Nitratidesulfovibrio vulgaris str. Hildenborough: one gene and its partner. The protein of the gene in region 1 interacts with the protein of each later gene in a pairwise test. Links are inferred from orthologs where the notes say so. Each region holds a gene or a part of one and is shown in the gene's direction. Other genes may lie near its edges.

What was found.
Region 2: the proteins of DVU_RS06370 (region 1) and purT interact in binary tests that used the Escherichia coli proteins (3 or more experiments, as listed by UniProt). The link is inferred for Nitratidesulfovibrio vulgaris str. Hildenborough from one-to-one orthologs.

Annotation. Positions count from the first base shown.
Region 1 is NC_002937.3:1,425,545-1,428,622, forward strand. What follows is about bases 220-3,078. They hold DVU_RS06370 (polyprenyl synthetase family protein), read left to right. Parts: upstream 220-1,128; coding sequence 1,129-2,028; downstream 2,029-3,078. Other genes in these bases: DVU_RS06360 (M23 family metallopeptidase), read left to right, coding at 220-888; DVU_RS06365 (exodeoxyribonuclease VII small subunit), read left to right, coding at 900-1,145; dxs (1-deoxy-D-xylulose-5-phosphate synthase), read left to right, coding at 2,068-3,078. Also shown: more of DVU_RS06360, read left to right, coding at 1-219.
Region 2 is NC_002937.3:802,407-807,359, forward strand. Bases 1,870-4,799 are described here. They hold purT (formate-dependent phosphoribosylglycinamide formyltransferase), read left to right. Parts: upstream 1,870-2,708; coding sequence 2,709-3,890; downstream 3,891-4,799. Other genes in these bases: DVU_RS03420 (response regulator), read left to right, coding at 1,870-2,592; DVU_RS03430 (alanine/glycine:cation symporter family protein), read right to left, coding at 4,117-4,799. Outside these bases: DVU_RS03415 (sensor histidine kinase), read left to right, coding at 1-1,049; more of DVU_RS03420, read left to right, coding at 1,039-1,869; more of DVU_RS03430, read right to left, coding at 4,800-4,953. UniProt on the Escherichia coli protein: Involved in the de novo purine biosynthesis. Catalyzes the transfer of formate to 5-phospho-ribosyl-glycinamide (GAR), producing 5-phospho-ribosyl-N-formylglycinamide (FGAR). Formate is provided by PurU via hydrolysis of 10-formyl-tetrahydrofolate.

The DNA of each region.
Region 1 (3,078 bases):
GGCTTTCGCAGGGCGGCATACGCTGCGCTGGTGTTCGTCGTGTGTTGTTGCCTAGCCGCCACGTCCCAGCGGGTACGCGCTGCCGATGCGCTGACGGTGTCGCTTCCCGATGCGGTCGGCGATGGAACCGCCGTGCATGTCGTCGTCACAAGTGCAAGCCCGGTGAAGGACTTCATCTTCACATGGGGGAAGGGGACGTTCGTGGTTCCCGCATTTGTGGAGGCATCCGTATGGAAGGCGCAGCTGTTGCTTCCCGTGGCGCTTGACGCCGCCCCCGGTGTGCGTTCGTTCTCCGTCCGTCGAGGTGACGAGGCCGAAAGCTGGGCCGTGCGTCGTCAGGTGCAGGTGCAGCGTGTCGAGTACCCGGTGCAGAAGTTGACTGTTGCCGGGCGGTACGTGAACCTTCCGAAGGCGACACTGGCACGCCATGAAGCCGAACGCCAGCGGGTGCGCGAGATTCTGGGGCGGTTCACGCCCGAGGTGCACTGGCGTCTGCCTTTCAAGCGTCCGGTACCCGGCGAGGTCTCCAGCGACTTCGGGTTACGTCGCGAGTTCAACGGTGAGCGTCGTGCGCCGCATCGAGGTCTCGACCTGCGCGGAGGCGAGGGCGACAGCGTTCGTGCGTGCGCCGCAGGGCGTGTCATGCTTGCCGAAGAGCATTATTTTTCCGGTAACGTGGTCTACATCGACCATGGTCTCGGCGTGGTGAGCAGCTATATGCATCTTTCCGCCTTCTCGGTTCGTCCCGGTGACATGGTCTCCGCCGGGGACGAGGTGGGCAAGGTGGGCAAGACGGGCCGCGTGACAGGGCCGCATCTGCATTTCGGTCTCGCCGTACTCGGTGAGAGCATCGCCCCCTTACCGCTGCTTGAAGGCGGCGTATACTAGGGAGACTGCCCGTGGCAGGACGCAAGAAGGCGGCGGATTTCGAGCAGCAGCTCGCCCGCCTGCAAGAGATAGTGGATGCCCTTGAAGGCGGTGACCTGCCGCTGGAGAAGAGCGTCGCCCTCTACAAGGAAGGACTTGGGCTCGCCCGCGCTTCTCGAGAGCAGCTGGCGAAAGCCCGTAACGAGATACGCCTGTTCACCGAGGGCGAAGTCAGGGATTTCGATCCGGAGGAAGGGGACGATGGCGACGACCGCTGACCTCAAGGCCCGTCTGCGGATGCAGGCGGCGCGCGTCGAAGGCTACCTTGCCACTTGCCTTGCAGGGCGGGGTATTCCCCCTCGTCTGCAAAGTGCCATGGAATACAGCCTTCTAGCGGGTGGCAAACGCCTTCGGCCTGTGCTCTGCCTCTCGACGGCTGGCATGACCGGGCTCGACCCCATGTCGGTGATGCCGTTCGCTGCAGCCATCGAGCTCATCCACACCTATTCGCTCATCCATGACGACCTGCCTGCCATGGACGATGACGACCTGCGCAGAGGTCGTCCCTCCAACCATCGCCAGTTCGATGAGGCGACCGCCATCCTCGCTGGTGACGGCCTGCTGACCGATGCCTTCGACCTCATGGCTTCGGTGGGCGGGGGCATCCCCGCGGGGCACGTGCTCGCAGCCTTGCGCGAAGTGTCGTCTGCCGCAGGGTCGTCCGGCATGGTTGGCGGGCAGGCTCTCGACATGGACTATACCGGTCGGGATGACATCGACCTAGCCGCCTTGCGTACCATGCACGCCATGAAGACCGGGGCTCTCATCCGCTGTTCGTGCGTCGCGGGTGCGCTGCTCGGTGGCGCACCGGCTTCCGCCGTAGAGCAGGTCGCGGGGTATGGTGCCGCCATCGGCGCGGCGTTCCAGATCGTCGACGACATCCTCGACGAGACGGGCGACGAGGCGCAACTCGGCAAGCCCGTGGGCAGCGACGTGGAGCAGGGCAAGGTGACCTATCCTTCGCTGCTCGGCATCGAACGCAGCCGGGCCCTGGCGCAGGAACAGGCAGACATTGCCGTGACGTGTCTCGCAGATTTCGAGGGCGAGGATGCAGACTTCCTTCGCGCTCTCGCCCAGTATATTGTTGATCGCGTCTCTTGACGCAGCGGCGGGGCTTCCTCCGCACTGACAGGATGGCACATGACCGATAGCACCATTCCAGGCCTTCTGGCGCGTATCCAGCGCCCTACCGACGTGGCGGGCCTCTCCGCAGATGACCTGCGTACCCTCGCGGCCGACCTGCGCACCGCCATCATCGATACGGTTTCCAAGAACGGCGGGCATCTCGCCCCCTCACTCGGCGTTGTGGAACTCACGCTGGCGATGCTCTCCACATTCGACCCCGGCAAGGACAAGGTCGTCTGGGACGTGGGGCATCAGGCCTACGCATGGAAGCTTCTCACTGGCCGGGCGGCCGATTTCCACACCCTGCGCCGCAGGCACGGCATCAGCGGCTTTCCGAAGCCGTGCGAGAGCGAGTACGACCATTTCGGGGTGGGGCACTCCTCCACGTCCATCTCGGCGGCACTGGGCATGGCCTTGGCGCGTGACCTCGCCGGGGATGATCATCATGTGGTGGCCGTCATCGGTGACGGTTCGCTCACGGCCGGGCTGGCCTTCGAGGGGCTGAATCAGGCTGGTGACATGGGCAGGCGGCTCATCGTCATCCTCAATGACAACGAGATGTCCATCTCGAGGAACGTGGGGGCGCTCTCGCTGTTCCTCAGCCGCAACCTGTCCAAGGGGTGGGCGCGTCGCGTCAAACGCGATGTGGAGACGGCCCTCAAGTCCATTCCCGGCATCGGCGACGAGATGGTCGCCTACGCCAAGCGCAGCGAACACAGCCTGAAGAGCTTCTTCACCCCGGGGATGCTGTTCGAGGCGTTCCAGTTCAACTACATCGGGCCTGTGGACGGGCACGATGTGAAGGCGCTGGTCCGTAACCTCGAACTGGCGAAGACCAACGACAGGCCCGTGCTGCTGCATGTGCTCACCCGCAAGGGAAAGGGCTATACCCCGGCCGAGGCCAACCCTGCGTTCTTCCACGGTGTGGGCCGCTTCGAACCGGAGACGGGCAGGGCACGCAAGCCCGGCGACACTCCCGTGCTGCCCACCTATACCGATGTGTTCGGCGAGACGCTGTGCCGTCTT
Region 2 (4,953 bases), 620 kb from region 1 along the record:
GCGATGCCTATGAGACGACCTTCAGGCTGCGGGCGGCCGACGGGGCGTATCGCTGGGTTCTGTCACGCTCCATGGCTGCCGCACGCGACATGAATCGCCGCGCCATCCGTGTTGTGGGTGTGCATACGGACGTGACCGAATTGCGAGAGGCGCAAGAGCAGCTTGCGAGCTTCAACCGTGAGCTTGAAGAGCGTGTCAAACAGCGTACCCGTGAACTTCGTGAGGCGAATCAGGCCCTCGAGTTCTCGCTGGACGCCGTACGGCGGATGCAGGACGAACTCGTCCAGTCCGAGAAGATGGCGTCGCTTGGAGGACTGGTTGCCGGAGTTGCCCACGAGATCAATACTCCTGTGGGCATAGGGGTCACTGCGGGGTCGTGGCTTGCCGAGAAGACCGAAGAACTCTCGCGGCAACTGGCTGCCAATACCATGCGCAAGTCCGACCTTGAACGGTACATCGAAACCGCGCGGGAATCGTCTGCGACCATTCTCTCCAACCTCAAGCGCGCGGCAGACCTCGTGCAGAGTTTCAAGCAGGTCGCCGTCGACCAGACCGCTGCTGAAGCCCGCGAGTTCAACCTGCGTCAGTTCCTTGATGAGGCACTGATGAGCCTGCGCCCCCGTTACAAGCGCACATCGCATACCGTGACCGTGGATGTGCCGGAAGACATCACGCTCTACAGCTATCCGGGTGACCTGATGCAGGTCGTCACCAACTTCATGACCAACAGTCTGCTGCATGGCTTCGAGGATATGGAGAACGGTCATATGCGGTTCGTCGCATCCTACGAGGGCGACAAGGTCGTTCTGGAATACAGCGACGACGGCAAGGGAATGGATGCCGACCATGTGGAGAGGGTCTTCGAACCGTTCTTCACCACCAAACGTGGGCATGGTGGCACTGGCCTTGGAATGCATATCGTCTACAACATCGTGACCCAGCGTTTGAAGGGAACCATCGTGTGCCGCAGTGCACCGGGCGAGGGTGCCGCTTTCAGGCTGGTGTTCCCGCGTGACGTTCGCAAGGGAGGGGGAAGTGGTGAACGATGAGCTGCTGTTCGCACCTGAGGGGGCTGATTCGGAGGGGCGGGAGGCCGCTAGTGGCAGTCCGTGGAAGGTTCTTGTCATCGACGATGAGGAGGAGGTGCATGTCGTCACCCGCATGGTCCTCGGCGACATGCGTTTCGAAGGCAAGCCCATCGAGTGCCTGAGTGCCTACAGTGCCCGGGAGGGATTCGAGAAGTTGCGCGACAGCAAGGATGTCGCGCTGGTGCTTCTGGATGTCGTCATGGAGAGCAACCAGGCGGGTCTCGAACTCGTGCACCGCATCCGGGAGGAGCTTGGCAACCACGCCGTGCGCATCATCCTGCGCACCGGACAGCCGGGGCAGGCGCCGGAACGTGAAGTCATCACGCGGTATGACATCAATGATTACAAGCACAAGACGGAATTGACGGCCCAGCGGCTCTTCACCACGGTGGTGGCGGCCCTGCGAGGCTACCGCGACCTGCGGACGATAGAGCGCAACCGGCGCGGTCTCGAGCGTATCATCCATTCATCACGTGACATCTTCCGGTTGCAGAGCCTGCCGGATTTCATGTCCGGCGTCCTGACGCAACTCACTTCGTCACTCAGCGAGGAACCCTCGTCGTTCTACGCCGGTGTTTCGGGCATAGCGGCAGCCAATGGCGGCGACCATGGCTATCAGGTCTATTCCGCGACGGGCCGTTTTGCGGAGTGCGCCCGGCATTCGGCGTGCGAGGCGCTCGACGATACGACCCGCGGGGCCATCGAAAAGGCTCTGGCCACCCGCGAGAGCTATTTCACAGAGAATTCGTTCGTCGGCTATTTCCGTACCCCGCAAGGGGCCGAGAGCGTCTTCTACGTACAGGACGACCGCGTCATCAACGACCTCGACCGGAGCCTCATCGAGATTTTCGCGGGCAACGTGTCCATCGCGCTTGAGAACATCCACCTCAATCAGGAGATAGTGGACACCCAGAGGGAGGTGGTGCTCACGCTCGGCGAGGTGGTCGAGAACCGCTCGCATGAGGCTGCCAACCATGTGCGACGGGTGGCGGAGTATGCGGCGTGCATGGCTCGCCTTGCCGGGTTGCCCGAAGAACAGGTGGCGATGCTGCGCATCGCCAGCCCCATGCACGATGTAGGCAAGATAGGCATTCCCGACAGTGTGCTCCTCAAGCCGGGACGCCTCGACGACGCAGAGATGGCCGTGATGCGGACCCACGCCGCCATCGGCGAGCGCATTCTCTCCGCCAGCACGCGACCCATCATGCAGGCTGCCGCCATCGTCGCAGGGCAGCATCATGAACGGTGGGATGGCGCCGGATATCCGCGTGGCACTTCGGGCGAGGACATCCACATCTACGGGCGCATCGTGGCGCTGGCAGACGTGTTCGACGCGCTGGTATGCCGCAGGGTGTACAAGGAACCGTGGCCGCGGGACAGGGTGGAGGCGCATTTCCGGGAACAGGCGGGAACGCATTTCGATCCCCGTCTGGCAGCGCTTCTTCTTGATAACATTCAGAAATTCTATGACATACTGAAGGCGTGGCCGGACGTGGTCGAGTAGGGATTCACTTGCCTTGCCTGTCGCGCTGTGCCAAACCTTCGCGCAGCAGAGGCCGCACGGCCCGGTACGCCGGGCCGTTCGCGTGAGTGATACCATCCATATAGCGAGGCAAGCACATGGCAAGCATAGGCACTCCCCTCACCCCCACGGCGACCCGCATCCTGCTGCTCGGTTCCGGCGAACTCGGACGCGAGGTGGCGCTCGAGGCCATGCGCCTCGGCGTCGAAGTCGTGGCCGTCGACCGCTATCCCAACGCCCCCGCCATGCAGGTGGCGCATCGCAGCCATGTGGTGTCCATGCTCGACGGTGCGGCCCTGCGTGCCATCATCGAGGCGGAGAAGCCCTACTGCATCGTGCCCGAAATCGAGGCCATCGCCACCGGTACGTTGCTGGAACTGGAACAGGAAGGCTACCGGGTGGTGCCCACCGCCCGTGCCGCGCGCCTGACCATGGACAGGGAGGGAATACGCCGCCTTGCCGCCGAAGAGCTTGGCCTGCCTACGTCGCCGTACCGTTTCGCCTCCACCGAAGAGGAATATCGCGCCGCCATCGAGACAGTGGGGTTGCCCTGCGTGGTGAAGCCGGTCATGAGTTCGTCGGGCAAGGGACAGAGCCTTGTGCGCACCCCGGCCGACATCGACTCGGCATGGGCCTATGCACAGACCGGCGGGCGTGCCGGGGCGGGGCGGGTCATCGTGGAGGGGTTCGTCGATTTCGACTATGAAATCACCCTGCTGACCGTGCGTCATGCCGGAGGCGTCACATTCTGCGACCCCATCGGGCATTTGCAGAAGGATGGCGACTATCGCGAATCGTGGCAGCCGCAGCCCATGGATGCCGTGGCGCTGGAGAAGGCCCGTGCCATGGCCGACGCCGTAACCGGTGCGCTTGGCGGCTGGGGCATCTTCGGTGTGGAACTTTTCGTACGCGGTGACGAGGTGTGGTTCAGCGAGGTCTCGCCCCGTCCTCACGACACCGGGCTGGTGACCCTCATCTCGCAGAACATGAGCGAATTCGCCTTGCATGTGCGTGCCATCCTCGGGCTGCCGGTGCCGTTGCTGCGGCAGAATGGCCCTGCCGCCTCGTGCGTCATCCTTGCCGAGGGCGATTCCGAGGCCCCCCGCTTCCATGGCGTGGATGCGGCATTGGCCGAACAGGACACCGCCCTCTGCCTCTTCGGCAAGCCCGAAGTGCATGGCAGGCGGCGCATGGGCGTCGCCCTTGCGCTGGGCGATGACATCGACGCAGCCCGCGCCAAGGCCCGCAGGGCCGCCGGGAGCGTGACCGTTGAACTGTAGGCGGCGCAGCTGGTGATGCCGGCGGCAGGAGGTCTGCACCTCTGCAACCGCGTTTCATCCGCGATGCTGTTTTGATCGAGGCCCCCGAAAGGGGGCTTCTTTGCGTCGAAAGACGGCTCAACATGGTATGACACGTCTGCGTCAAGCCCCGGAAACGCTACAGGCCGGGGGGCCAATCCCCCCGGCCTGCGACCACATGACTCACCCAGGAGACGGGCGTTGTCAGCTAAGCGCGGGGGCAGGCCCCCGAAGCGTTGTCCGCGTCGCTGCCGCAGGGCGCGTCCACGGAGGGAGCATCGGCCTCGAAGAAGGCACGTGTCTCGGCGATGATGACACCGGACAGGCCCAGAAGGCCGATGAGGTTGGGAATGGCCATGAGACCGTTCACGATGTCGGCCAGCACCCATATGAGTTCGAGATGGACGAAGGCCCCGGCTGCCACAAGACCGATGAAGACCAGCCGGTAGGGAAGGATGCCGCGCACCCCGAAGAGGTATTCGGTGCAGCGTTCGCCGTAGTAGTTCCAGCCGAGAATGGTGGTGAAGGCGAAGAGGATGAGCCCCAGCGTCGCAGCATACTGGCCGAGGGATGATTCGAGTCCTGCGGCGAACGCCGCGTTGGTCATGGCTGCCCCTGCCAGCTGCGGGTCGTTCCATACCCCGGTGACGACCAGCACGAGGCCGGTCATGGTGCAGATGACGATGGTGTCGAAGAACGTGCCCGTCATGGAGATGAGCCCCTGACGCACACACGATTTCGTGCGGGCCGCCGCCGCCGCGATGGGGGCGGAACCAAGGCCCGATTCGTTCGAGAATACGCCGCGTGCCACGCCCGCGCGCATGGCGGTGAGCACCGTCATGCCCGCTGCGCCCCCAAGGGCGGCCTGCGGGTTGAAGGCACTGTGCAGGATGACCATCACGGCATCGGGGATGCGGTCGAGATGCATGACCAGCACGGCGCACGAGGCGATGATGTAGAAGACCGCCATGAAGGGGACGACCTTTTCGGCCACGCGGGCGATGGAACGCAGACCGCCCAGTGTCACCAGCGCCACGGTGGTGGT